One region of the Erwinia sp. BNK-24-b genome, then DNA from elsewhere that is predicted to be linked to it. Evidence: predicted binding sites of a transcription regulator. Region 1 holds the regulator's gene; each other region holds the start of a gene.
The links. Region 1 encodes CRP, which controls carbon source genes, mostly activating them, when cyclic AMP is high. Its sites were predicted from a motif close to ATGTGANNNNNNTCACAT; they were not measured.

Region 1 (7,924 bases):
AGAGCCAGACCATGCCGCCGAAGGCGATCAGGCAACCCATCAGCGTATCCAGCAGGCGCGGCAGTAGAAAATCGGCACCGTTCAGCGCCAGCAGCTGCAGTGAATAGACCGCCGTGACGGTAAAGCCAATCATCGCCAGGCCGTAAAATTTACGAATAACCAGATAGCCAGCCAGCGTCAGCGTTAGCATCACCAGCAGCACGGCCGATTCCGGCACCTGAAACCGTAGCGTCAGGGCGGCGATAACCAGTCCGGCAAGCGTGCCCAGCGCACGGTGCTGGATCCTTACCCTGGTCGCGCTGTAGCCGTTCTGGCTGACGAACATCACCGTCATCAGTATCCAGTAGGGCTTGGGCAGATTAAAGAACAGGGCCAGCGAACTGGCGAAAGCGAGCATCACGGCAAATCTGGCTGCGGTACGCAGCGCCGCGGACTTCAGGGACAGATAGCTTTTAATAGCGGGCAGCAGCGGCAGCCGTTTTTGCCTGTCGGCCATTAAATCGCGCTGATAGAGCGGCCGCTGGGTTCGTAACACGCGGGCGATGCGGTTAAAGTGATAAGCGCAAAAATTACCCACCGGATTGGCAGGATGCTGACGGGCGATTTTTTCCAGCGCCCGCAGCTGTTTCTCCATGCTGAAACGCTCAGGTAGCTGGTGATACAGGATATTATCAGCAAGCTCCCGCAAACGGGCGGCGATGGTCAGCGCATTCCAGCGGATCACGGCTTCAGCATGACTTTGTTCGACCAGCTTCTGCACCTCTTCCGGCTGGTGCAGGCTGACGGCGATATGCTCCTGCAAATCCAGCGCTACCTGGAAAGCACGGGTCAGCCGTTTGTGATGATTGTCATTGCTGGCGGAGAGCATGTGCATCTGCTGATAGCAGGTGGTAATCAGATCGACCGCCTTTTGCTGACGAGCCAGCAGCGGCGGCAGCGCTTTTTCCGGGTCGGTCAGTTTGGTGAGCAGCGTATATTTGGCTTCGCAATAGTCAGCCAGCTCGCGGTAAAGCAGGCTCAGCGTTTCCCGCATCGGCTGCTCTTTCCACAGCCAGAACCAGAACCAGTTAAAAACGCCGTACCAGACGGTGCCCAGGATATAGAGCGAAGGCGGCTCCCAGATCGGCATGCGTCCCGCAAGGCTGAGGGTAAAAATCCCGGCAATTAAGGCGCCGGGCAGCAGTCTGCCGTGTAGCGGGCTGATTTCGCCGGTCACGCCCAGCAGCAGCGCCATAAAAAACAGGATAGCGGGCAACGGAACGGCATGCTCGCCCAGATACTGCACCAGGAAACTGCTGAGGGCGAACAGGCCCCCGCCGATAAGCAGGCGCTTAAAGAAGCGTTTGTGCGGCGTGTCCAGACCGGCAATATTGCAGCAGGCAGGCACCAGCGAGAAGAGAAGGCCATTTTGCAGACTGCCCAGCAGCCAGCCAACGGTCACGGGCAGGCACAGCACCAGCGTCTGGCGCAGCGCGTAGTTAACTTCGGGATGATAGATGAGTCGGCGCCACATAATCTGGATCTGCTAAAAAGGCGCAATAGCGATATTGCGCCTTACTCTCAGAACGGCTTAGCGTGTGCCGTAGACAACGATAGTTTTACCGTGAGCGGAGATCAGATTTTGATCTTCCAGCATCTTCAGGATACGCCCAACGGTTTCACGCGAGCAGCCAACGATTTGACCAATTTCCTGACGGGTAATCTTAATCTGCATGCCGTCCGGATGGGTCATGGCGTCCGGCTGCTTAGCCAGGTTTAGCAGGGTTTGCGCGATGCGACCTGTCACATCGAGGAAAGCTAAATTGCCCACTTTCTCTGAGGTTACCTGCAGGCGACGCGCCATCTGTGAGGAAAGACGCATCAGGATATCAGGGTTGACCTGAATCAGCTGGCGGAACTTTTTATAAGAGATTTCAGCCACTTCACAGGCAGTTTTCGCTCGTACCCAGGCGCTGCGCTCCTGGCCTTCTTCAAACAGGCCAAGCTCGCCAATAAAGTCGCCCTGATTGAGGTAGGAAAGGATCATCTCTTTGCCTTCTTCATCCTTGATCAACACCGCTACCGCGCCTTTGACGATGTAGTAAAGGGTTTCTGCTTTCTCACCCTGGTGGATCAGCGTACTTTTGGATGGATACTTATGAATATGGCAATGTGACAGGAACCATTCAAGTGTCGGGTCTGTTTGCGGTTTGCCGAGAACCATTCGCTGTTATCCTCTGTTGTTATCGTGCCTAAATACAGGGGCAGAGTTCCCTGACAGGCGTTGAAATAGTCAAGCGCTTCCCAATGCAGGAATTTTATTCGGCTCTCTGTTGAGTGCCGGGCTCGTTATGTCGTCCCGTTTCGTCTGGTTTGTAGAGTACTGACGAAATTCAGCTTTGTTTGTAGCACAGCTTTGCATGGGTGTCTTCTGTTGTCTCGCTTCAGCATAGCGGGAAATCTGCCCGATTGCCGTTTTAGTTATCAGAACATCTTCATAAGTTAACTAAATGAATTAGAGGAACTTGTTACACCGACAGCGACAACGCGGGCAGCAACATTCTCCATTTTGAGAGAATCCTTACCCCCGGGTAAGCATCAGCCGCCGCGCGCTTAAGCCGGAAGCGCTACTTAATTTTCTTGCCTTCAATCAGCCGCTTGACCAGCGGGCCCATGATCAGCTCCATCGCCAGACCCATTTTGCCGCCCGGCACCACCAGCGTATTGATATGGGAAATAAAAGCGCCCTGCAGCATCGCCAGCAGATAAGGGAAATCGATATTTTCCAGCGCCTGAAAATGGATCACGACAAAGCTTTCATCAAGCGAGGGAATACCACGCGCAGCGAAGGGATTGGAGGTATCCACCGTCGGCACGCGCTGAAAGTTGATATGGGTACGGGAGAACTGTGGCGTAATAAAGTTAATGTAATCTTCCATTGAGCGCACTACGGAGTCCATTACCGCCTCGCGCGAGTGCCCGCGTTCGCTGGTGTCGCGGATCATTTTTTGTATCCACTCCAGATTGACGATCGGCACCACGCCAACCAGCAGATCGACATGCTGCGAAACGTTATTCTGCGGCGTCACCACGCCGCCGTGCAGTCCTTCGTAAAACAGGACATCGGTAGGTTCCGGCAGCGGCTGCCACGGCGTAAACGTACCGGGAACCTGGTTCCACGGTACTGCCTCGTCGTAGGTATGCAGATATTTTCTGGACTGACCGCTGCCGCTGCGGCCATATTCCACAAAGGTCTGTTCCAGCAGGGAGAAGTCGTTGGCTTCAGGCCCAAAATAGCTGATATGGCGGCCCATATCCCGCGCTTTGCGGATCGCCATGTCCATTTCAGGCCGGGTATAGCGATGGAAGCTGTCGCCTTCCAGCTCGGCGGCGTGCAGGCCAAGCTGTTGAAATATTTTGCGAAAGGCCAGGCTGGTGGTGGTGGTGCCTGCGCCGCTGGAACCGGTTACGGCAATCACTGGATGTTTGGCGGACATAAGCATTTCCTGTGAGCGTTATTCCGCCATTGTTAGCACGTTTTATTGTTCGTTGTCATCTGTTGCCCGGTAGTGAGCCGGGCAACGGCGGCTTATTCGATAAAGGTAAGTGCGAATAATGGTTTAGCGGCCAGTGAAGTCAGATCTTTGTCTTCCGGGTAGTGGGTAAGCAAAGGGAAGAAGACGGCGCCGCCGATAATACTTCGTCCTTCGTGGCTTTGCGTATGCAATCCCCACATGTTCTGGTAAGTCATGGGAACAAGCTTGCCGTCGAGTTCGGTATTGCCGATATACAGCATAATGTGGCCGTCAATATGAATCAGCGTAGTGAACGGCCTGCCGTTTTTCACCAGATAATCCAGCCGGGCGGCGGGACTCAGCTTGCTCACATCGACCACGCGACCGCTTGCGGCTTGCTCAGAGGAATCGCGCGGCAGAAACAGACCAAACGGCATCATCAGGCTACGCATCTCGGCGGAACAGTCGTTATAGAAATTGAATTGTCCCCAGCCATAAGGTTTGCCCTGCATCGACTTGATTAACCTGGCGATATTGGCAGGAGTCATTGGCAGCGGCATGGGGGCAAAATCTTGCTGTTCTGTGTTAACCCAGCTGATTTCGGCCTTGCCATCCGCCGTTTTGACCGGAACAGCAATGCGAGGCTGCCCGTTTTGCTGCTGAAGCGGCAGGATAGTGCCGGGACGCGCGATAAAATAGAAACGGTTTTCTGTCGCGACAGAGACGGGCTCTCTAACCGCGCTGGCCAGCTGCTGCTGCGCCAGCCCGCGCCAGCGGGTGACAAACATTTCATCGACCGTGGCGACGTCGTCACTCTTAACCCAGCCCATTAGCGTGGGGGAGACAATATACTGCCAGGCTCTGTCTTTACTGGTTGCTAAAGTATAAAGCGGCGTACCTGCCCGAATTGCTGATACCTGTAAATTGTCAAAAGGATAGCCCTGTCCGGCTCGTCCTGGGTCATCAAAAGCCGGATCGCTGGTTGGCAATGCCCTGAGCAAGGTTTCTCTGACGGCAATAGAGCGTCCTGCACTTTCGTCAGTGACGGAGACGGTTATATTCGCTTTGACCGCATCCTTCCATGACTGAGGAAGCACGCGAAAATTCAGCCCGTAGCTTTTTGCACTACTGGTTAAGTAAGTGTCCGCGACCTGGTTAATCGCATCCCTGGCTGCATGCGTCGCGATAATTTTATCGATATAGAGCGGGTTCCAGGGGGATCTATCTTTTTCCCCCGTACCAAAATAGCGCGCCTTTAACGCGGCGAAGTGCCGCTGCTGCGTTGCCGCATCTATCACGGGCGTGTTATAGCCGACGGCGGCTGGCGGTAACCACTTATCACTCTCCTGCGAGTAGCGCGCCAGAGGGAAAATGGATTTTGTCGCATCGACAGGCGTGGTTTCTGTCGCCGCTGGCGTAACATTATATACAGGCTGAGGACCGTTAGCCGGGTCGAACGAATGACATCCGGCTATTAGCAAGGATAATACAGAGTAGTGCCGCATTCTTTTCATGCTGGCTCCTTTTATTTCAGCGGACGCAGCACAATGATGCCCGGTTTGCCTTTCATATATTCGGTGAAAGGTGAGTCCACAACTTTATTATTTATTTTCAGAGAAGAGGCGTTACGGAAGACGGGCCCGGTATCGGTCATGATAAAGATGCCAACGTGCGTCACATCCAGACCGGCTAAATTTGTATAAATGCCAATATAGTCCCCGGTCTTAAGCTGGCTAATAACATCCTGATTAATAGCGATGCCGGGAATGTAATTAATGTCTCTTTTACGAACGTCCAGCCCGTTAATGTAGTGGCTGCCATCTTCTTTTTGATTAAGATATTTAGTGACTTTTTTATAGTTGGCGCTAATTTCAGGCGTGACATCTTTTGCATTTGCAGGATAGCGCGCGGCCCAGTCGGTAAAGAAATGTCTTCTGTACAGGAAATCTACGTCGCTGTTCACATAACGTGTTTTCTTCAGCTGAGTAAAGAAGTCTGACTTGCTGCTGGCGTGGCTAAGGGCGTTAACGTAATCAATGAAGGTATAGCAGTCTACGCCGTTAATATTGACCACCAGTTTTTCTGGCGTGTTTATGGAGCCGATAAGCGTATTTGCGGCATAGGGCGTTCCTGAAAGCCGTGCGGACACGATATCTATTTTGCTGCCAATCGGTATTTGGCCATTTGGCAGTATATGACTATTCAAAATCTCATCGACTTTTCTTTGTGAGGCGGGGTCAATGACAACAGAGGGCGTTTGACAGGAACAAGCCGTAATAAGTGTACATAACAATGGAATAAGATGTGCTCTGTGCATAGAAGATTCCTTTCATTTGCTTGCGGGGGTTCATTGTTTATCCGTTCTGGATTATTTTCAAGGGGGAAGAATTTTTTTAATCTTAATTTTATAAATTAAGATTAGTTTGTTTTTAAATAATTTTTACCAAAAAGCGCATGATATTCAGAAAGGAAGTTAATGTTAATTAAGGGTTTGGGGTAAGGTGCTTTTATTACTGTAATAATGCGTGGGATTTCAAAAAGGGAAGGGTTTAAAACCCTTCCCTTTTTGAAGAGCTTTAACGGATATGCCCCCTGGGCATGATGTTGACGGTTTCGTGCAGTTCAGACCAGACCAGCACCGCTTCACCGCTGGTTAACTGGCGTTTCACGTCCTGAACTTTCTGTTCCAGCGAACGCTCCTGTTCGCCGTAATCGGTGCCTTCGCGCAGAACAAAGGCTTCAATCAGATTAGCGAGCGTTTCCGGGTCCAGTTCTTTCCAGGGAATAATCATTGTTGTCCAGCCAGGTTGAAAGCCATTGTGGAACGCGCTGTTCCAGCCACATTTGCGGCTTGCGCAGCGTTCCGCCTACAAATCCTACGTGCCCGCCATGCTGCGTTAACTGGTATTCCACACAGGCAGGGAGCGTGCCCGCAGCGGGAATAACGTCGTCGGTCATAAACGGATCGTCTTTAGCATGAATGATCAGCAAGGGTTTACGCACCTGCGGCAGCAAAGGCATAGCGCTACAGCGACGGTAGTAATCCGTTGCGTCCAGAAAACCGTGCGCCCTGGCGGTAATGGCATCATCAAACTCTCTGAGTTTTTTGAATCCTTTAAGCTGAGCTAAATCTACCGGCAGCGTTCCGGGCCAGGCGTGCAGTTTTCGGGTGGCATTCTGTCTGAGCAAGTTTAGCAGGTAACGCTGGTAAAGACGTGAGAAACCCCGCTCCAGCCTCTGGCTACAGGGTTCCAGCATCAGCGGCGCAGAGACAATAACGCCCGCATCCAGCAGGCAATCTGCGCCCTGTTTGCCCATCAGGCAGCCCAGCATGTTGCCGCCAAGCGAGAAGCCGACGGCCGCCGTGGGCACGCTTCCCCAGCTGTCGCGAAGCCATTGTAAGAAATAGCTGGCGTCTTCGGTCTCACCGGAATGATAGATACGCTTGAGGCGATTCGGCTCGCCGCTGCAGCCGCGAAAATGCATGACTACGCCCAGCCAGCCGCGCTGTTTGCAGGCTTGCAGCAGGCCGTGAGCATAAGGACTGCTGAAGCTGCCTTCAAGGCCATGAAATAAAACGACGCGCGGTTTGTGGCTGGCCTGCGCCGGGTCTTCGCTCCAGGCCAAATCGATAAAATCGCTGTCCGGTAGAGTGAGTCGCTGCCAGCGCGGCTGCAGGGTGATACGTCGGCGAACCAGCCGTGGCAGCAGCGTTTGCAAATGGGCGTTGCGCATGCCCGCCATGGGCTGAAAAGCATGTTCCGTCAGGTCGTTAAGATTCATTTTCAAAAGGCTTTCAGGATCCCCGTCATGCTGTTAATTTCGATAAGTTATTTGTCGACCGGGGCGAGGAGCGCTCATTACCTATGGAACTGAGTCTGTTTTTGTCAATGCTGGGTTTTTTATGGGTCGCCGCCATTACGCCTGGCCCTAATAATATGTTACTTACCGCTTCGGGTGCCAACTTTGGTTTCCTGCGTTCTCTGTGGCTACTGTTCGGCATTATGATCGGTATGCAGGTGATGCTGCTGATGGTGGCTTTTGGGATTGGCGGGCTGATCCTGCTTTATCCTTCTATGCATTTGCTGTTAAAAATTGCCGGCAGTCTTTATCTGCTGTGGCTGGCATGGAAAATCGCGACGGCGAAATATGAGAAGCTGGAGACCGGCGATGGGCCAGCCGCGCCGATGCCTTTCTGGCAGGGTGGTCTGTTGCAGCTGATTAACCCGAAAGCCTGGTTGATGGCGCTGGGCGCGGTCGCCAGCTTCAGCCTGGCCGGGGAGGCCTATCGTCATTCGGTAGTGGCTATCAGTTTTGCGATGGCGCTGGTTAACCTGGTTTCCGGCCTGATCTGGCTGGGCTTTGGCTCGCTGATTGGTCGTATTTTGCGGAGCCGCCGTGCCTGGACGATTTTTAATGTTGCGATGGGA
Region 2 (7,924 bases), 1.4 Mb from region 1:
AGCAGCGAGCCATCTTTCAGCAGCGTGATATTCATATGTACGCAGCCAGTGCTTTGCGGTACGGGCACATCGCGCCAGCTTTTGCCTTGATCCTCAGAGATTTTTACCGCGCTGGTGTCGTAACTGCCGACCCACTTTTCACCAGGCCGGGTGGTGCAGTAAAACACCGGCAGGAGCCAGTTACCGTTCGCCAGCACCACAATTGGCTGACGGATAAAAGTGCCGGGATTTTCCAGCAGCGTAGCGATAGGCCCCCAGCTTTTGCCAAAATCGGTAGACTGGCGATAGCGCACAATCGCCGTGTCCTGATTGCCCGATTTCTGTGCGGTATAGAGTAGCCACAACATGTTATCGGGTGCCAGAAACAGCACCGGATTCTGTTCAGAACGGCTGCTGTCTTCTGAAAGCTTCTGCGGTTCGCTCCAGCGGTTGCTGTTTTTTACCAGCCGCGAGCACCAGATAGAAATATCGGCAATGCCTTCCTGCGTGCCGCCAAACCAGACGCACAGCAGATCGCCGTCCGGCAGCGGCAGCAGGTTAGCCGCGTGGTTTTGCGGACAAGGCGAAGGCAGCATCGCCGTTTGCAGATGTGGATCGCTGTCCGCGTTGTGCACCAGGCCATTACGTTCTACGGTCGGGGTTTCGGTCATATCAGGCTCCACTTTTTTGCATGCTGTTGTCGGTTTTTTTCACGGTCTGACGACCCGGAATAAGGTGGTCAATCGCCATAATCACGGCTGGCGTAATCAGCGCGATATACATATTGTTGATGCCAAAGGGATCGCCCAGCACAAACCAGACGGACGTCATGACGCAGGCACCAATGAGTCCCCAGTTCGCGCCGCGTGCGCTTTTAAACATGGGCAGATAGAAGGCGATAATCGCTACTACGGAAATGGACAGGCGAATAGCGCGAGTAAAGAAGGAGAGCTTCAGCACTTCCGGCACGAAAAGCACAAAAATCAGCGGCGCAAAGCCGATCCCCAACGACAGCCAGCGCGTCATTTTAAACTCACGCTCTGGTGTAGGCTTGCGGTACGGCACATAAAAATCTTTCACGATCAGCGAGGCGATAGCCAGCGCCACGGTGCCAACGCTGACAAAAATAGAAGCGACCAGAGAAGTGGTGACGATTCCGGCTAACCACGGGCTCATATCCTGTAAAAACACCGGCAGGGCATAAAGGCTTTTTATATCCGGATGCAGATATTTTGCCGCCACGCCGATTATGGCAATCGCAATACCAATTGGCAGGCAAAAGAAAAACGCAACCCAGGTCGCGCGCCGCGCCGCCGCAGGGCTTTTAGTGGAAGAGATAGCCTGAATAACAAACTGAGTACAGAAAATGGAACCGATGGTGCCAATCAGCCAGGCGACAATGGTGCTGGCACCGATGTGACCATCCCACGTCCAGTAAAAGTCCGGCATCTTCTGTATCATTGGCGTAATGCCGCCGGTCATTTTCAGCGCCACGCCAAGAATAATCAGAATGCCGATATACTTCAGCGCGCTATGTAGCATGGTAACCCAGGCCATCCCTTTCATTCCGCCAAAGACGAAATAAAAGGTACTGACCACGGCGGTAATAAAAGCCGCTACGGGTAAGTTGACTTTTAATACGGTAGAAATAGCCGCCGCGCCGCTGACGTAATTACCGACGTTCACCAGCAGCAACGCGTAAATCATAATAATAGAAATAATGTTTTTGGTGGTGCTGCCATATTTCTCCGCTATCGCGCCGGAAATAGTAATTTTGCCGGTATTATAAATACGTTTAACCAGCAGCAGCCCGAAGATGGGGAAACCAATAGCCGCACCAATGACGGACCAGGACGCGGCGAAACCACCTTCAAAGGCCGCCTGCGCCGTGCCGATAGTTGATTTTGCACCGATATATTCTGACATCAGCATGATACCGACAATAAAGGCAGGCATGGCGCGCGAGCCTTCCATAAAATCGCCGGAGCTTTTGCTTCTTAATCGCCAGGTTAGCCAGGTAGTAAACAGAATATAAATGACCACCATGCCGATAATAATTAACGTACCTTCGGTTGAAAACTCTTTCATTGTGATGCCTCACGATGAGTAAGAGCGCGGTGGCCTTATGGCTCTTTTCGCGCCCGTGTAGGGTAAAGCGTTCTGGCGAACGCCTGCGTAAAACGGTGAACCGGAACGTTAAGCGTGTCCGGGCGAAGCCCGATGAGCCAGAGCGGTTTCGTCGTCGGAAATCGGCTCGACTTTGCCCATCAGGAACAGATAGTTAAGGATGCCAATCACCACCAGCGCGGCGGAGAACACCAGCGCCCAGGTGAAGGAGCCCGTGGCGGCCACAATGGCGCCGGTAACAATTGGCCCGATGGCCCCGCCAAGGTTAGAGACGGTGTTCTGTAATCCGGCTACGATTGAGACGCTGTTTTTCGGTGCCACGTCGCCCGGCAGCGCCCAGACCTGAGAGGCGGCCACGGTGGTGCCGGACTTGGCCACGCACAGCAGGAATACGGTCATAAATACCGAGTCAGTAAATGGCGCAAAGCCAATGCACAGCGCCATTAACAGGCCGATAGTCAGGAAAAGTTTGCGGGTGGCGGTCAGCGACAGCACTTTTTTGTGCACCATGCGATCAGAGGCCCAGCCAGCCACGACTTCTATAATCATTCCGCACAGCAGCGGCAGTGCGGCGATCATCCCCATCTTGATGAAGTCCATGCCTTTTTCCTTTACCAGGTAGGTGGGCAACCAGGTGATAAAGAAATAGGAGGTGTAGTTAATGGTAAAAAAACCGATGCACATCGCCCAGATGTTGCGGTAGCGCAGCAGCTTGTACCATTTCATTGGTTTTACGCTTTTATCGCCGTGCTTGCGGGCCTGGCCATCGCGGATCAGACTGACTTCATGTTTGCTGATGTACTGATGATCTTCGGGATTTTCTGCGTAGATAAAGTACCAGGCGATGACCCATAGCAGGCCGACGGCGCCGATAATCAGGAAGGTCAGCCGCCAGTCGAACATATAGATCATCCAGACGATCAGCGGCATCGCCACCGCACCACCGAACTTCGAGGCGCTGTCGAACAGGCCGGAAACGGTGGCCCGTTCTTTATCCGGGAACCAGCGAGCGGTAATCCCGGCATTGCTTGGATAGGCCGCTGCCTCGCCCACGCCTAGCGCCAGGCGCAACGCCAGCAGGGATTTAAAGCCGGTCGCCAGGCCCATTATTGAGGTAGCGATAGACCACCAGGCAACGGCCAGCCCCAGGCCTTTTTTCTGGCCAAAGCGGTCAGCGAACCAGCCTGCCGGGATTTGCAATAGCGAGTAAGACCAGAAAAACGCCGCCATGATGAAGCCCATCAACTCGGGCGTCAGTTTTAGCTCGTCAATCAGGTGCGGTGCCGCCGCCGACAGCACGGTGCGATCGATATAGTTTATGGCAATTGCCAGCCACATCAGGCCTGCAATCCACCAGCGGATACGGGTATTTCCAGCAAGAGTATTCATAGTCTGAGCCCGATACAGAGGTTGTTATAGGCTGGAGCAGCGTCCAGCTTTATTTAAGGGGGCGGGAACGACGCCCCGGGCCTGCTTACAGTGAATTCATGACGTTGGCCGGCCGCTGCTGCTCTTTCACACACTGAATAATCTGCTGCACGCAGCGCTCGCCGATGGCGCTGATCGCCCCGTCGGTATAGCCCGCGATATGTGAGGTAGGGATAAAATTATTCAGCGAGAACAGGGGATGCGACTCCAGCGGCTCATGGTCAAAGACGTCTGCTGCGGCACCGGCAATCACGTTGTCGGAAAGCGCGTTAAACAGATCGGTTTCGTTCACCACGCCACCACGTGAAACGTTGATCAGAAAGGCGGATTTCTTCATCTTTGCGATTCTGGCGGCATCAAACAGGTTACGTGTCTCAGCGGTCAGCGGCGTGTGCAGGGTGATAAAGTCACACTGCTCCGTCAGCCGATCCAGACTGACAAACTCAACGTTGTGTTCGGCGGCAAATTGCTGGTCGGGATAGAAATCAAAGGCCAGCACACGCATATTGAAGCCGCTGGCGCGCAGTGCAACCTGCTTACCGATGTTGCCAAGGCCGATAATGCCCAGCGTTTTACCATAAACATCTGTGGCGAAAATGCGCGGCCACTGCCCGGCACGGGTTTCCACCGCTGCCGTCGTGACCTGACGTGCCGCGTTAAGGATCAGCGCAAAAGCAAAATCGGCCACCGCGTGCTTGTTGGCATCCGGCACGTTGGTCACATAGATACCGCGTGCTTTGGTGGCAGCCAGATCGATGTTATCGACGCCTACGCCGTGCTTGCAGACAATGGAAAGCTGCGGGGCCAGCGCCAGCAGTTCTTCATTCACGTCGGTAAAGGCAACGATCATCGCCACGGTTTCCGCCAGGTGTGGCTGTAGGACACTCAGCGGTGCATCGGCAGGCAGTTTGATCAGCTCAAATCCCTGCTGCCGCAGCGTGTCGATCGGCTGAGTATCGTATTTCGCGAAGGATGGGGAAGTGCAAATCACTTTCATCTTGCGTGTCCTGGTATCAAAGCGGGCGGCAACGCCGCCGCAAATTAGTGAATATATTGATTAACGATCTGGCGAATACGCTGTTCTTCTTCCGCGCTGAAGCGGACGGCATAGCGGCTTTCGCCTACGTCATGGCCCATCAGCGCGACGGCCTTTTTCACGGCCGCAGGCGAGAAGCCCACGCTGTAAAGGTCGGTACGCAGGCCGGTGACGTTTTCCTGCGCTTTGTGCGAACCGGCAATATCGCCGTCGCGGAAGCGTGCCCAGATAGCGTTGATCTCGTTCGGTGCGACGTTGGCCAGCCCGGAGATACAGGCAGAGCAGCCGTCAACAAAACCCTGATGGATCAGCGAGTCAGGGCCGTTCAGAACGTCAAAGTTATCAATGCCTTCCGCCGCCTGCAGGAAGCCGCTCAGGCTTTCATAGCTGCCCGCGCTATCCTTGATGCCGATGATGTTCGGGTGAGCGGCCAGCTTGCGCACCGTTTCAGGTTGCAGCGTGTTACCGGTGCGGGCCGGGATGTTGTAGAGGAAAATCGGTACGTCCAGCGCATCCGCTACTTCTTCATAATGCGCAATCAGCTCTTCCTGCTTCAGCGGCACAAACCACGGTGTGATCACCGAAACGGCGTCTACGCCCAGCGCGGCTACCTGTTTGCCAAGGCGGATAGTCTCACGAGTGGAGATCTCGCCAATGTGCGCCACTACGTGTGCTTTGCCTGCCACTTCTTCCACGCAGGTTTTCGCTACGGCCAGCTTCTCTTGTGCATTCAGCACAAAAAACTCGCCGTTGGTGCCGCCGCAGAAAATACCGTTACCCGCTGCCAGCTGGCGCCGGATCTGTACGCGCATGGCCGCTTCGTTATAGTCGCCATCTTTCGTAAACGGCGTGACGATGGCAGTCAGTACGCCAGTGATTTTTTTGCTCATGGTGTCCTCGTAATTTGTCAGTGATTCAGGGCCGGGAACAGCGTCAGGTAGACCTCGCGGACGTCGTTGGCGCTAACCGGGGCAGGAACGTTCTTCATCAGGCGCTGTACGTCCAGCGCGGCTTCGACCAGGTACGGCAGATGGTCGGCATTGATACCCAGCTCATCCAGGCTGGCGGGAAGTTTCAGGCGTTTTACCAGCGCGGCGAAGTAGTCCACCAGCGCCACGGACTTCTCTTCTTTACTTAGCGAAGCATCCGCGTCCGGCAGTAAGTCATAGACCTGAGCAAATTTGCCGACGGCGGCAGGGCGCACAAAGCGCATGCACGGTGCCAGCAGAATGGCGTTCGCCACGCCGTGTGGAATATGGTATTTGCCGCCAAGCGGATAGGACATGGCATGCACCAGATGCGTTCCCGCATGGGCGATAGCCGCGCCGCCATAGTAAGAAGCCCACAGCATATCGAGACGCGCCGCCAGGTTTTTCGGGTCGGCCACTGCCGTTTCCAGGCTGGTAAACAGCTTTTTCAGGCCGATCAGCGCATAGTTGTCGCTGACCGGATTCGACACGGTGGCGGTAAAACATTCAATTAAATGGCAGAGCGCATCAATACCGGTAGAAGAAGCGATATGCGCCGGCATGCTGGTGGTCAGTTCGGGCGCAAGAATGACGTAATCCGGCAGCATCACGGGCGAAATAATGCCGACTTTGGTTTCCTTTTCCGGGATTGCCAGAATCGCATTCGGCGTGGCTTCGGAACCTGTTCCGGCGGTCGTAGGTATTAATAAAGAAGCAGTGCGGCGCTGCGGTTTTTCGCCCGCTAACAGCGCATCCAGCGAAGGCGCACCGGTACAGCACAGCACGGAAAGCAGCTTAGCAACATCCAGCACGCTACCGCCGCCGATGCCAATCACCAGATCCACGTTTTGTACCTGTAACGAAGTTACAACGGCTGCCACGTCATGCTGACTGGGTTCCGGCGGAACGGTGTCCACAATACTCAGCGTCGTTTTGCTGCGAAGCTGCCCGATAAGCTGTTGTACCGCTGCGATGCCAGCGATGTTCTTATCCGTCACCAGCAGTACGTGCTGATGGTTTTGTAGCAGATAGCCGATGTCGTTAAGCGTCTGATAGCCACTAATCACGGTGCTGTTGATGGTCATGCGTCCTGTCCTGCTGATGAGTGAATTGATTATATTTAGTCATTTGCTCGTCAGTGTTGAGCAAGGCCTGATAAATTTATAGGGCAAATCGATATTGATTAATTTGATCATGCTCACATATAATCAATTATGATTGAGTATAATCAATTTGCGGTATGCTACTACTTGCAGGCAGGGAAGCCAATGAAGATAAAACAGGGCATAGAAAGAATACCAGGTGGAATGATGGTCGTTCCGCTGGTCATGGGGGCAGCCATAAATACGTTTGCGCCGCATGCGCTGGAGATCGGTGGGTTTACCACCGCGCTGTTCAAAAATGGCGGCGCGCCTTTAATCGGGGCCTTTCTGCTTTGTATGGGAGCCGGCATTAGCTTCAGGGCCGCCCCTCATACGATTTTGCAGGGCGGAAGCATTACGCTGACTAAACTGCTGGTAGCAACCGGGGTCGGGCTGCTGGTCGAACGTTTTGCCGGAGAGAGCGGGCTGTTTGGCCTGACCAGCATCGCGATTATTTCTGCCATGAGTAACTCTAACGGTGGGCTTTATGCGGCGTTAGTGGGGGAGTTTGGCAACCAGCGTGATGTAGGCGCAATATCCGTTTTGTCACTGAATGACGGTCCGTTTTTTACTCTGATTGCTCTGGGTGCTGCCGGGATGGCAAATATTCCAATAATGGCGCTGGTGGCAGTGCTGATACCACTGGTTGTAGGCATGATCCTTGGGAATATAGACAGCGATATGCGCCATTTCCTGACTAAAGGTGGCCCGCTACTGATCCCGTTCTTTGCCTTCGCGCTTGGTGCCGGAATCAATCTTGGCATGCTGTTGGAAGGAGGGATGGCGGGCGTGTTACTGGGCATCTTAACCACCGTGGTCGGGGGATTTTTTAACATTAAAGCCGATCGCCTGGCGGGCGGGACTGGCGTAGCGGGCGCAGCGGCTTCAAGTACGGCAGGTAATGCCGTCGCCACGCCGCTGGCGATTGCCCAGGCCGATCCGACGCTGGCTTCGGCAGCCTCGGCGGCGGCTCCCTTGATTGCTGCTTCAGTAATCACGACCGCGATATTAACGCCGTTGCTGACATCATGGGTAGCCAGGCGCAATGCTCGCCTTGCTCCAGTAAAAAAGGATCCTATGCGATGAAGATGTTAGTGATAGCCGACGATTTCACCGGCGCTAACGATACCGGCGTGCAGCTGGCCAAAAAGGGTGCCCGTACTGATGTTCTGCTCCGCGATGGGAGCGCTTATAACAGGCACGCAGACGTTATTGTGGTCAATACGGATAGCCGTGCCTGTGAT
Region 3 (7,924 bases), 150 kb from region 1:
GACGAAGACGCTATCAAGGCGGGCCTGCGCGCGCTGGGTGATGCTTCTGGCTATATCCGTACGCTGCTGGGCAAAGCGATGCGCCTGCGTATCGTGCCTGAGTTAACCTTCTTCTACGATAACTCGCTGGTTGAAGGTATGCGCATGTCTAACCTTGTCACTAACGTAGTACGCAACGACGCCGAGCGCCGTGGCCCTGCGGAAGATGACAAGGAGGAATAATGAGCCGTCCTCGTCGTCGCGGACGCGATATTCACGGTGTTTTACTGCTGGATAAACCCGGTGGGCTTTCCTCTAACGATGCGCTACAGAAAGTAAAGCGACTGTTTAATGCGAACCGGGCGGGCCATACCGGCGCGCTCGATCCGCTGGCAACCGGCATGCTGCCGATTTGCCTGGGTGAAGCCACCAAGTTTTCTCAATACCTGCTGGATTCTGACAAGCGCTATCGCGTGGTGGCCCGTCTGGGACAGCGTACCGATACGTCGGACGCCGACGGGCAAATTATCAGCGAGCGGCCTGTTACCTTTACGCAGCAGCAGCTCGACGATGCGCTCGACGGCTTCCGTGGGGAAACTCAGCAGGTGCCGTCGATGTATTCGGCGCTCAAGTATCAGGGGCGCAAGCTTTATGAATACGCGCGTGAGGGCATTGAAGTACCGCGTGAAGCGCGCAGCATCAACGTCTATGAACTAAAATTTATCCGTCTGGAAGGTTCTGAGCTGGAGCTGGAAATCCACTGCTCGAAAGGCACCTATATCCGTACCATTACGGACGATTTGGGTGAAATTCTGGGCTGCGGCGCGCATGTTATCTACCTGCGCCGCCTGCAGGTGGCGACCTATCCGATTGCCAGCATGGTGACGCTTGAGCAGCTTCAGGCGCTCAGTGAGGAAGCGCTTGCCAGCGGCCGTCCAGCAGCAGAGCTGCTGGATCCGCTGCTGATGCCGATGGATAGTCCTGCTGCTGCGTATCCGGAAGTGAATCTGTTGACCAGCGTAGCCGCATACTTTAAACAGGGTATGCCGGTGCAGGCGACTAACGTGCCGGATTCCGGCATGATCCGCGTGACGGAAGGCGAAGAACGCAAGTTTATCGGCATGGCGGAAGTGGCCGACGATGGCCGCGTCGCGCCACGGCGGCTGGTTGTAGAATATTCCGATGCGGCATTTGCGAAAGCCTCAGGCTCAGAGTAGAATGACTCGGCTTTACACTGGGTTGCTGAATTAGAGATCGGCACCTGTACATTTATCTTAAAATTTGGAGTGGTAACATGTCTCTAAGTGTTGAAACTAAAGCGCAGATCGTTGCTGATTACGGCCGTGATGCAAACGACAGTGGTTCTACCGAAGTTCAGGTTGCTCTGCTGACCGCACAGATTAACCATCTGCAGGGTCACTTCTCTGAGCACAAAAAAGACCACCACAGCCGTCGCGGTCTGCTGCGTATGGTTTCTCAGCGTCGTAAACTGCTGGATTACCTGAAGCGTAAAGATGTAGCACGTTACACCAGCCTGATCGAGCGTCTGGGTCTGCGTCGCTAGTCTTACAATCTGCTGCCTTTTTCTTCAGTCACCTGCGAGGAAAAGGAAACCAAAGGCAGATTTATGCGAGTTTCGCTAAAAAGGGGCCTTTACGGCCCCTTTTTTCAGTCTGAACGCAGCAATCCAGGCCAAACTATTGTATTGTTGCTGAGTGTGATCTTCAGTTGCAGAGATTCGCGCGGCTAATGAGAGGCTTTGTCCCATGGGGGATTAGGGTTGTCATTAGTCGCGAGGATGCAAAGAAGATTTAAGATTCACGGCAGGGCGGTGCCTTGCCAGGAACGTTAAGGATATAATTTTGCTGAATCCGATCGTAAAAAAATTCCAGTATGGTCAGCATACCGTTACGCTTGAAACCGGTATGATGGCGCGCCAGGCAACGGCTGCCGTGATGGTAAGCATGGACGATACTGCCGTATTCGTCACCGTTGTGGGCCAGAAAAAAGCTAAGCCAGGTCAGGACTTCTTCCCACTGACCGTTAACTACCAGGAGCGTACCTACGCTGCTGGCCGTATCCCGGGCAGCTTCTTCCGTCGTGAAGGCCGTCCAAGCGAAGGCGAAACCCTGATTGCGCGTCTGATTGACCGCCCGGTTCGTCCGCTGTTCCCGGAAGGTTTCGTTAACGAAGTGCAGGTTATCGCTACCGTGGTTTCCGTTAACCCACAGGTTAACCCGGATATCGTGGCGATGATCGGTGCGTCCGCCGCGCTGAGCCTGTCAGGCATTCCGTTCAACGGCCCAATCGGTTCTGCCCGCGTAGGTTATATCAATGACCAGTACGTGCTGAACCCAACCACCGACGAGCTGAAAGAGAGCAAGCTGGATCTGGTGGTTGCCGGTACCGAAGGTGCGGTACTGATGGTGGAATCCGAAGCGGAACTGCTGAGCGAAGACCAGATGCTGGGTGCCGTAGTATTTGGCCACGAGCAGCAGCAGGTTGTAATTGAGAACATCAAGGCGCTGGTTGCCGAAGCCGGTAAACCACGCTGGGACTGGCAGCCAGAAGCGGTTAACGAAGCGCTGCACAGCCGCATCGCCGCGCTGGCCGAATCTCGCCTGAGCGACGCCTATCGCATCACTGAAAAACAGGAGCGCTATGCTCAGGTTGACGTGATCAAATCTGAAACCACAGCGGCGCTGCTGGCGGAAGATGCAGACCTGGATGAAGGCGAAATCAGCGACATCCTGCACGGTCTGGAAAAGAACGTGGTGCGTAGCCGCATTCTGCGTGGCGAGCCGCGTATCGACGGTCGTGAAAAAGATATGATCCGTGGCTTGGACGTGCGCACTGGCGTACTGCCGCGTACTCACGGCTCCGCGCTGTTTACCCGTGGTGAAACTCAGGCGCTGGTAACGGCTACGCTGGGTACCGCGCGTGACGCACAGAATCTGGACGAGCTGATGGGCGAACGTACCGACAGCTTCCTGTTCCACTACAACTTCCCTCCATACTCCGTAGGTGAAACCGGTATGGTCGGTTCGCCGAAGCGTCGTGAAATTGGTCACGGTCGTCTGGCGAAGCGTGGCGTGCTGGCCGTTATGCCTAAAGGCGATGCGTTCCCGTACACCGTGCGCGTAGTGTCAGAAATCACCGAATCTAACGGTTCATCGTCAATGGCTTCCGTTTGCGGTGCTTCTCTGGCGCTGATGGATGCGGGCGTGCCGATCAAAGCGGCCGTAGCCGGTATCGCGATGGGTCTGGTTAAAGATAACGACAACTTTGTCGTGCTGTCTGATATCCTGGGCGATGAAGATCACCTGGGCGATATGGACTTTAAAGTAGCCGGTAGCCGTGAAGGCATCACCGCGCTGCAGATGGACATTAAAATCGAAGGTATCACCCGCGAAATCATGCAGGTGGCACTGAACCAGGCTAAGGGCGCACGTCTGCACATCCTGGGCGTAATGGAACAGGCTATCAGCACGCCACGCGGCGATATCTCTCAGTTTGCTCCGCGCATCCATACCATCAAGATCAGCCCGGACAAGATCAAAGACGTTATCGGTAAAGGCGGCTCCGTTATTCGTGCGCTGACCGAAGAAACCGGCACCACCATCGAAATCGAAGATGACGGTACCGTAAAAATCGCGGCAACCGATGGCGACAAAGCGAAATTTGCTATCCGTCGTATCGAAGAGATCACTGCAGAAATCGAAGTGGGCCGTATCTACAACGGTAAAGTTACTCGTATCGTAGACTTCGGTGCCTTCGTCGCTATCGGCGGCGGTAAAGAAGGTCTGGTGCATATTTCTCAAATCGCCGACAAGCGCGTTGAGAAAGTCACTGACTATCTGCAGATGGGCCAGGAAGTGCCGGTGAAGGTACTGGAAGTTGATCGTCAGGGCCGCGTGCGCCTGAGCATCAAAGAAGCAGCCGAGCCGGAAGCGGCGGCTGCGCCAGCACCAGAAGCTTCAGCAGAGTAAGAAGAACGCTAAGCTCTCCGCCGTTGGGCGGAGAGCCGTTTCATCGCGAGGGCAGGACGACACCTTGTGCACGGCAGGCGGATGAAGGAGTCATCCCATTGTTTGTATTCGGGAGTGGAAATGAAGCCTTTTTTGCGCTGGTGTTTCGTTGCGACAGCTTTAACGCTGGCAGGATGCAGCAACTCGGATTGGCGTAACAACGAGGTTTTAGCTGTTCCGCTACAGCCTACGCTGCAACAGGAAGTTATCCTGGCACGCATGGAACAAATTCTTGCCAGTCGGGCCCTGACCGATGATGAACGCGCACAGCTGTTATATGAGCGCGGAGTGTTGTATGATAGTCTTGGTTTGAGAGCACTGGCGCGAAATGATTTTTCACAAGCGCTATCTGTCAGACCAGATATGCCGGAAGTATTCAATTACTTAGGCATATATCTAACGCAGGCAGGCAACTTTGATGCCGCCTACGAAGCGTTTGATTCTGTACTTGAGCTTGATCCAACTTACAATTATGCGCATTTAAATCGCGGTATCGCCCTCTACTACGGTGGAAGATTTAAACTGGCGCAAGATGATCTGCTGGCGTTTTATCAAGACGATCCTAACGATCCCTTCCGCAGCCTTTGGCTCTATCTCAATGAACGCGAGATAAACGCCGACCAGGCAGCCGTATCGCTTCAACAGCGCTACGACAAAGCGGACAGAGACCAATGGGGATGGAATATTGTCGAGTTCTACCTGGGCCATATCAGCGAAAACACGCTGATGGAGAGGCTCAAGGCGGACGCAACGGATAACACCTCGCTCGCTGAACATCTCAGTGAAACCAACTTCTATTTAGGTAAGCACTACCTAAGTCTGGGGGAGAAGAGCAACGCAGAAGCGTTGTTCAAGCTGACGGTCGCCAACAACGTACATAACTTTGTTGAGCACCGATATGCATTGTTGGAGCTGGCGCTACTCGGCCAGACACAAGACGATTTATCAGAATCTGACCAGCAATAGCTGACGAACTTTTTTTGTCCTGATTTTTGAAATGTCATCATCTTCACGGGTGAGGGCTTTCTTGTTCGTCGAAACCACTAATTTGAGCCGGTTCACACTTTTTGATGAAAATGACTGAATGTTTTCACGACGAGTTATGTAGACTGGCCGCCGCAATCTAAGAGGCACGTGTACTACATGACTGAAATTGAAACCACTTTTGCTGACCTGGGTCTGAACGAATCCATCCTCGAATCACTTAACGGCATAGGCTATGTGAAGCCATCTCCGATCCAGGCTGAGTGTATTCCTCACCTGCTGGCGGGCCGTGACGTACTGGGTATGGCACAGACCGGTAGTGGCAAAACCGCAGCGTTCTCGCTGCCATTGCTGAACAACATTGACAGTAACCTGAAAGCGCCGCAGATCCTGGTGCTGGCACCAACTCGTGAGTTGGCGGTTCAGGTTGCAGAAGCCGTAACTGAATTCTCTAAACACATGCGCGGTCTTAACGTAGTGGCCCTTTACGGCGGCCAGCGTTATGACGTACAGCTGCGTGCACTGCGTCAGGGTCCACAGGTTGTTGTGGGTACGCCTGGCCGTTTGCTGGACCACCTGAAACGCGGCACGTTAGACCTTTCTAACCTGCGCGGCCTGGTGCTGGACGAAGCCGATGAAATGCTGCGTATGGGCTTCATCGAAGACGTTGAAACTATCATGGCGCAGATCCCGGAAGGTCATCAGACCGCTCTGTTCTCTGCAACTATGCCTGAAGCGATCCGTCGTATTACCAAACGCTTCATGAAAGAGCCGCAGGAAGTGCGTATTCAGTCAAGCCTGACCACGCGTCCTGACATCAGCCAGAGCTACTGGACAGCCTACGGCCGTAAAACCGACGCGCTGGTACGCTTCCTGGAATCAGAAGATTTTGATGCGGCGATCATCTTCGTTCGTACCAAAAACGCAACGCTGGAAGTGGCTGAAGCGCTGGAGCGCAGCGGTTACAACAGTGCAGCTCTGAACGGCGATATGAACCAGGCACTGCGTGAGCAGACGCTGGAGCGCCTGAAAGATGGTCGACTGGATATCCTGATTGCGACCGACGTTGCGGCACGTGGTCTGGACGTTGAGCGTATCAGCCTGGTTGTAAACTATGACATCCCTATGGATGCAGAGTCTTACGTCCACCGTATCGGCCGTACCGGCCGTGCTGGCCGTGCTGGTCGCGCGCTGCTGTTCGTTGAGAACCGCGAGCGTCGTCTGCTGCGCAACATCGAACGCACCATGAAGCTGACTATTCCAGAAGTTGAGCTGCCAAACGCAGAACTGCTGGGCGAGCGTCGCCTGGCTAAGTTCGCGGCGAAGGTTCAGCAGCAGCTGGAAAGCAGCGATCTGGAACAGTACCGTGCGCTGCTGAGCAAAATGCAGCCTGCGGAAGAAGAGCTGGATATCGAAACGCTGGCTGCCGCACTGCTGAAAATGGCACAGGGCGAGCGTCCGCTGATCGTTCCTGCCGATCCGGCTCCGCGTCCGCGTCGTGAGTTCAAAGAGCGTGACGATCGCCGTGGCGACCGTCCGGATCGTGGTCCTCGCGAAAGCCGTGATGGCGACCGTCCACGTCGTGAACGTCGTGACGTTGGCGATATGGAAGTTTACCGTATCGAAGTGGGTCGTGATGACGGCGTTGAAGTACGTCACATCGTTGGCGCTATCGCTAACGAAGGCGACATCAGCAGCCGCTATATCGGCAACATCAAGCTGTTTGGTACGCACTCTACCATCGAGCTGCCGAAAGGCATGCCGGGCGATATCCTGTCTCATTTCACCCGCACGCGTATTCTGAACAAACCGATGAATATGCAGCTGATTGGTGATGCACAGCCTCGTCCTGCCGATCGCGGTGGCGAGCGTCGTGGTGGTCCAGGCGCTGGTGCTGGTCGTGGCGGCTTCGGCGGCGGTCGTAGCGAAGGCGGCCGCAGCGAAGGCGGTCGTCGCTTCAGCAACGAGCGTAGCGGTGGCGGCGAACGTCGTGGCGGCGGTTTCAGCCGTGACGGTGGTAACCGTGGTCCGCGTCGTGAAGACGGCAGCGCACCAACCCGTCGTCGTGATGCGTAAGCACTGACTGCGAAATAAAAAACCAGCCTTCGGGCTGGTTTTTTTTTGCTCTTTATATTGGTCTTAAGCACTATTCCGGCAAGGATCGCTTTCTGGCAGAAGCGGTAATTTAATGGCCGGGCGGAGGAGAGGATCCCTCCGCCGCGTCGCTTACAGCGAACGGTAAGCTTCCATCGCCAGCGCAAAAGAGTGCAGGCGCGCTTCCTTATCGAAAATCTGGCCGTTGACCATGATTTCATCCGCCTGCGTTTCCCGCATCAGCGCTACCAGGCCGTGCCGTACTTTATCCACATCGCCAACGATAGACATGCTCAGCGCCTGCTGCACGCCGTACTGCTCGGAAGGCGACCACAGGTTATCCATATTCTCTACCGGCGCAGGCAGCGGGCCTGGCTTGCCGCGACGCAGATTGACGAACTGCTGCTGCATAGAGGTAAAGAGGAAGCGGGCATCGTGCTCGCTGTCGGCAGCGACTACGTTGACGCATACCATGGCATGCGGCTGTGCCAGACGAGCGGACGGCTTGAAGTTTTCCCGGTACAGATGCAGCGCCTGCAGCAGCATATCCGGCGCGAAATGCGAGGCGAAGGCAAACGGCAGCCCTAGCTTCGCGGCCAGCTGTGCGCTGTACAGGCTGGAACCCAGCAGCCATACCGGAATTTTCAGTCCCAGTCCGGGAACAGGCTGTACGGCAGGCTCTGCGCCTTCCGGCGCGTCAAACCAGGCGATCATTTCCGCCACGTCGGACGGGAAGTTATCAACGTGGCCGCCCATATGGCGGCGCAGCGCCATCATCGTACGCTGATCGGAACCCGGCGCGCGCCCCAGGCCCAAATCAATACGGCCGGGGTAGAGGG

Region 2: ACMGGR_RS17085 (iron-containing alcohol dehydrogenase) is a predicted target of CRP. The motif match lies at 6,725-6,742, and genes of this name have one in related genera.
Region 3: yrbN (protein YrbN) is a predicted target of CRP. The motif match lies at 5,054-5,071, and genes of this name have one in related genera.

Annotation. Positions count from the first base shown of each region.
Region 1 is NZ_CP179901.1:269,345-277,268, forward strand. It holds gene ACMGGR_RS01180 (YccS/YhfK family putative transporter) at 1-1,513, opposite strand, end outside; gene crp (cAMP-activated global transcriptional regulator CRP) at 1,571-2,203, opposite strand; gene ACMGGR_RS01190 (phosphoribulokinase) at 2,607-3,476, opposite strand; gene ACMGGR_RS01195 (SH3 domain-containing protein) at 3,569-5,008, opposite strand; gene ACMGGR_RS01200 (DUF1460 domain-containing protein) at 5,020-5,811, opposite strand; gene ACMGGR_RS01205 (YheU family protein) at 6,071-6,286, opposite strand; gene ACMGGR_RS01210 (hydrolase) at 6,243-7,277, opposite strand; gene ACMGGR_RS01215 (LysE family translocator) at 7,361-7,924, shown strand, end outside.
Region 2 is NZ_CP179901.1:3,713,994-3,721,917, reverse strand. It holds gene ACMGGR_RS17110 (sialidase family protein) at 1-650, opposite strand, end outside; gene ACMGGR_RS17105 (sodium:solute symporter family protein) at 652-2,067, opposite strand; gene ACMGGR_RS17100 (MFS transporter) at 2,176-3,495, opposite strand; gene ACMGGR_RS17095 (phosphoglycerate dehydrogenase) at 3,581-4,531, opposite strand; gene ACMGGR_RS17090 (dihydrodipicolinate synthase family protein) at 4,576-5,460, opposite strand; gene ACMGGR_RS17085 (iron-containing alcohol dehydrogenase) at 5,478-6,623, opposite strand; gene ACMGGR_RS17080 (2-keto-3-deoxygluconate permease 1) at 6,807-7,766, shown strand; gene dtnK (D-threonate kinase) at 7,763-7,924, shown strand, end outside.
Region 3 is NZ_CP179901.1:418,250-426,173, forward strand. It holds gene rbfA (30S ribosome-binding factor RbfA) at 1-222, shown strand, start outside; gene truB (tRNA pseudouridine(55) synthase TruB) at 222-1,196, shown strand; gene rpsO (30S ribosomal protein S15) at 1,274-1,543, shown strand; gene pnp (polyribonucleotide nucleotidyltransferase) at 1,842-3,968, shown strand; gene nlpI (lipoprotein NlpI) at 4,089-4,973, shown strand; gene yrbN (protein YrbN) at 5,078-5,134, shown strand; gene ACMGGR_RS02025 (DEAD/DEAH family ATP-dependent RNA helicase) at 5,151-7,067, shown strand; gene ACMGGR_RS02030 (luciferase-like monooxygenase) at 7,218-7,924, opposite strand, start outside.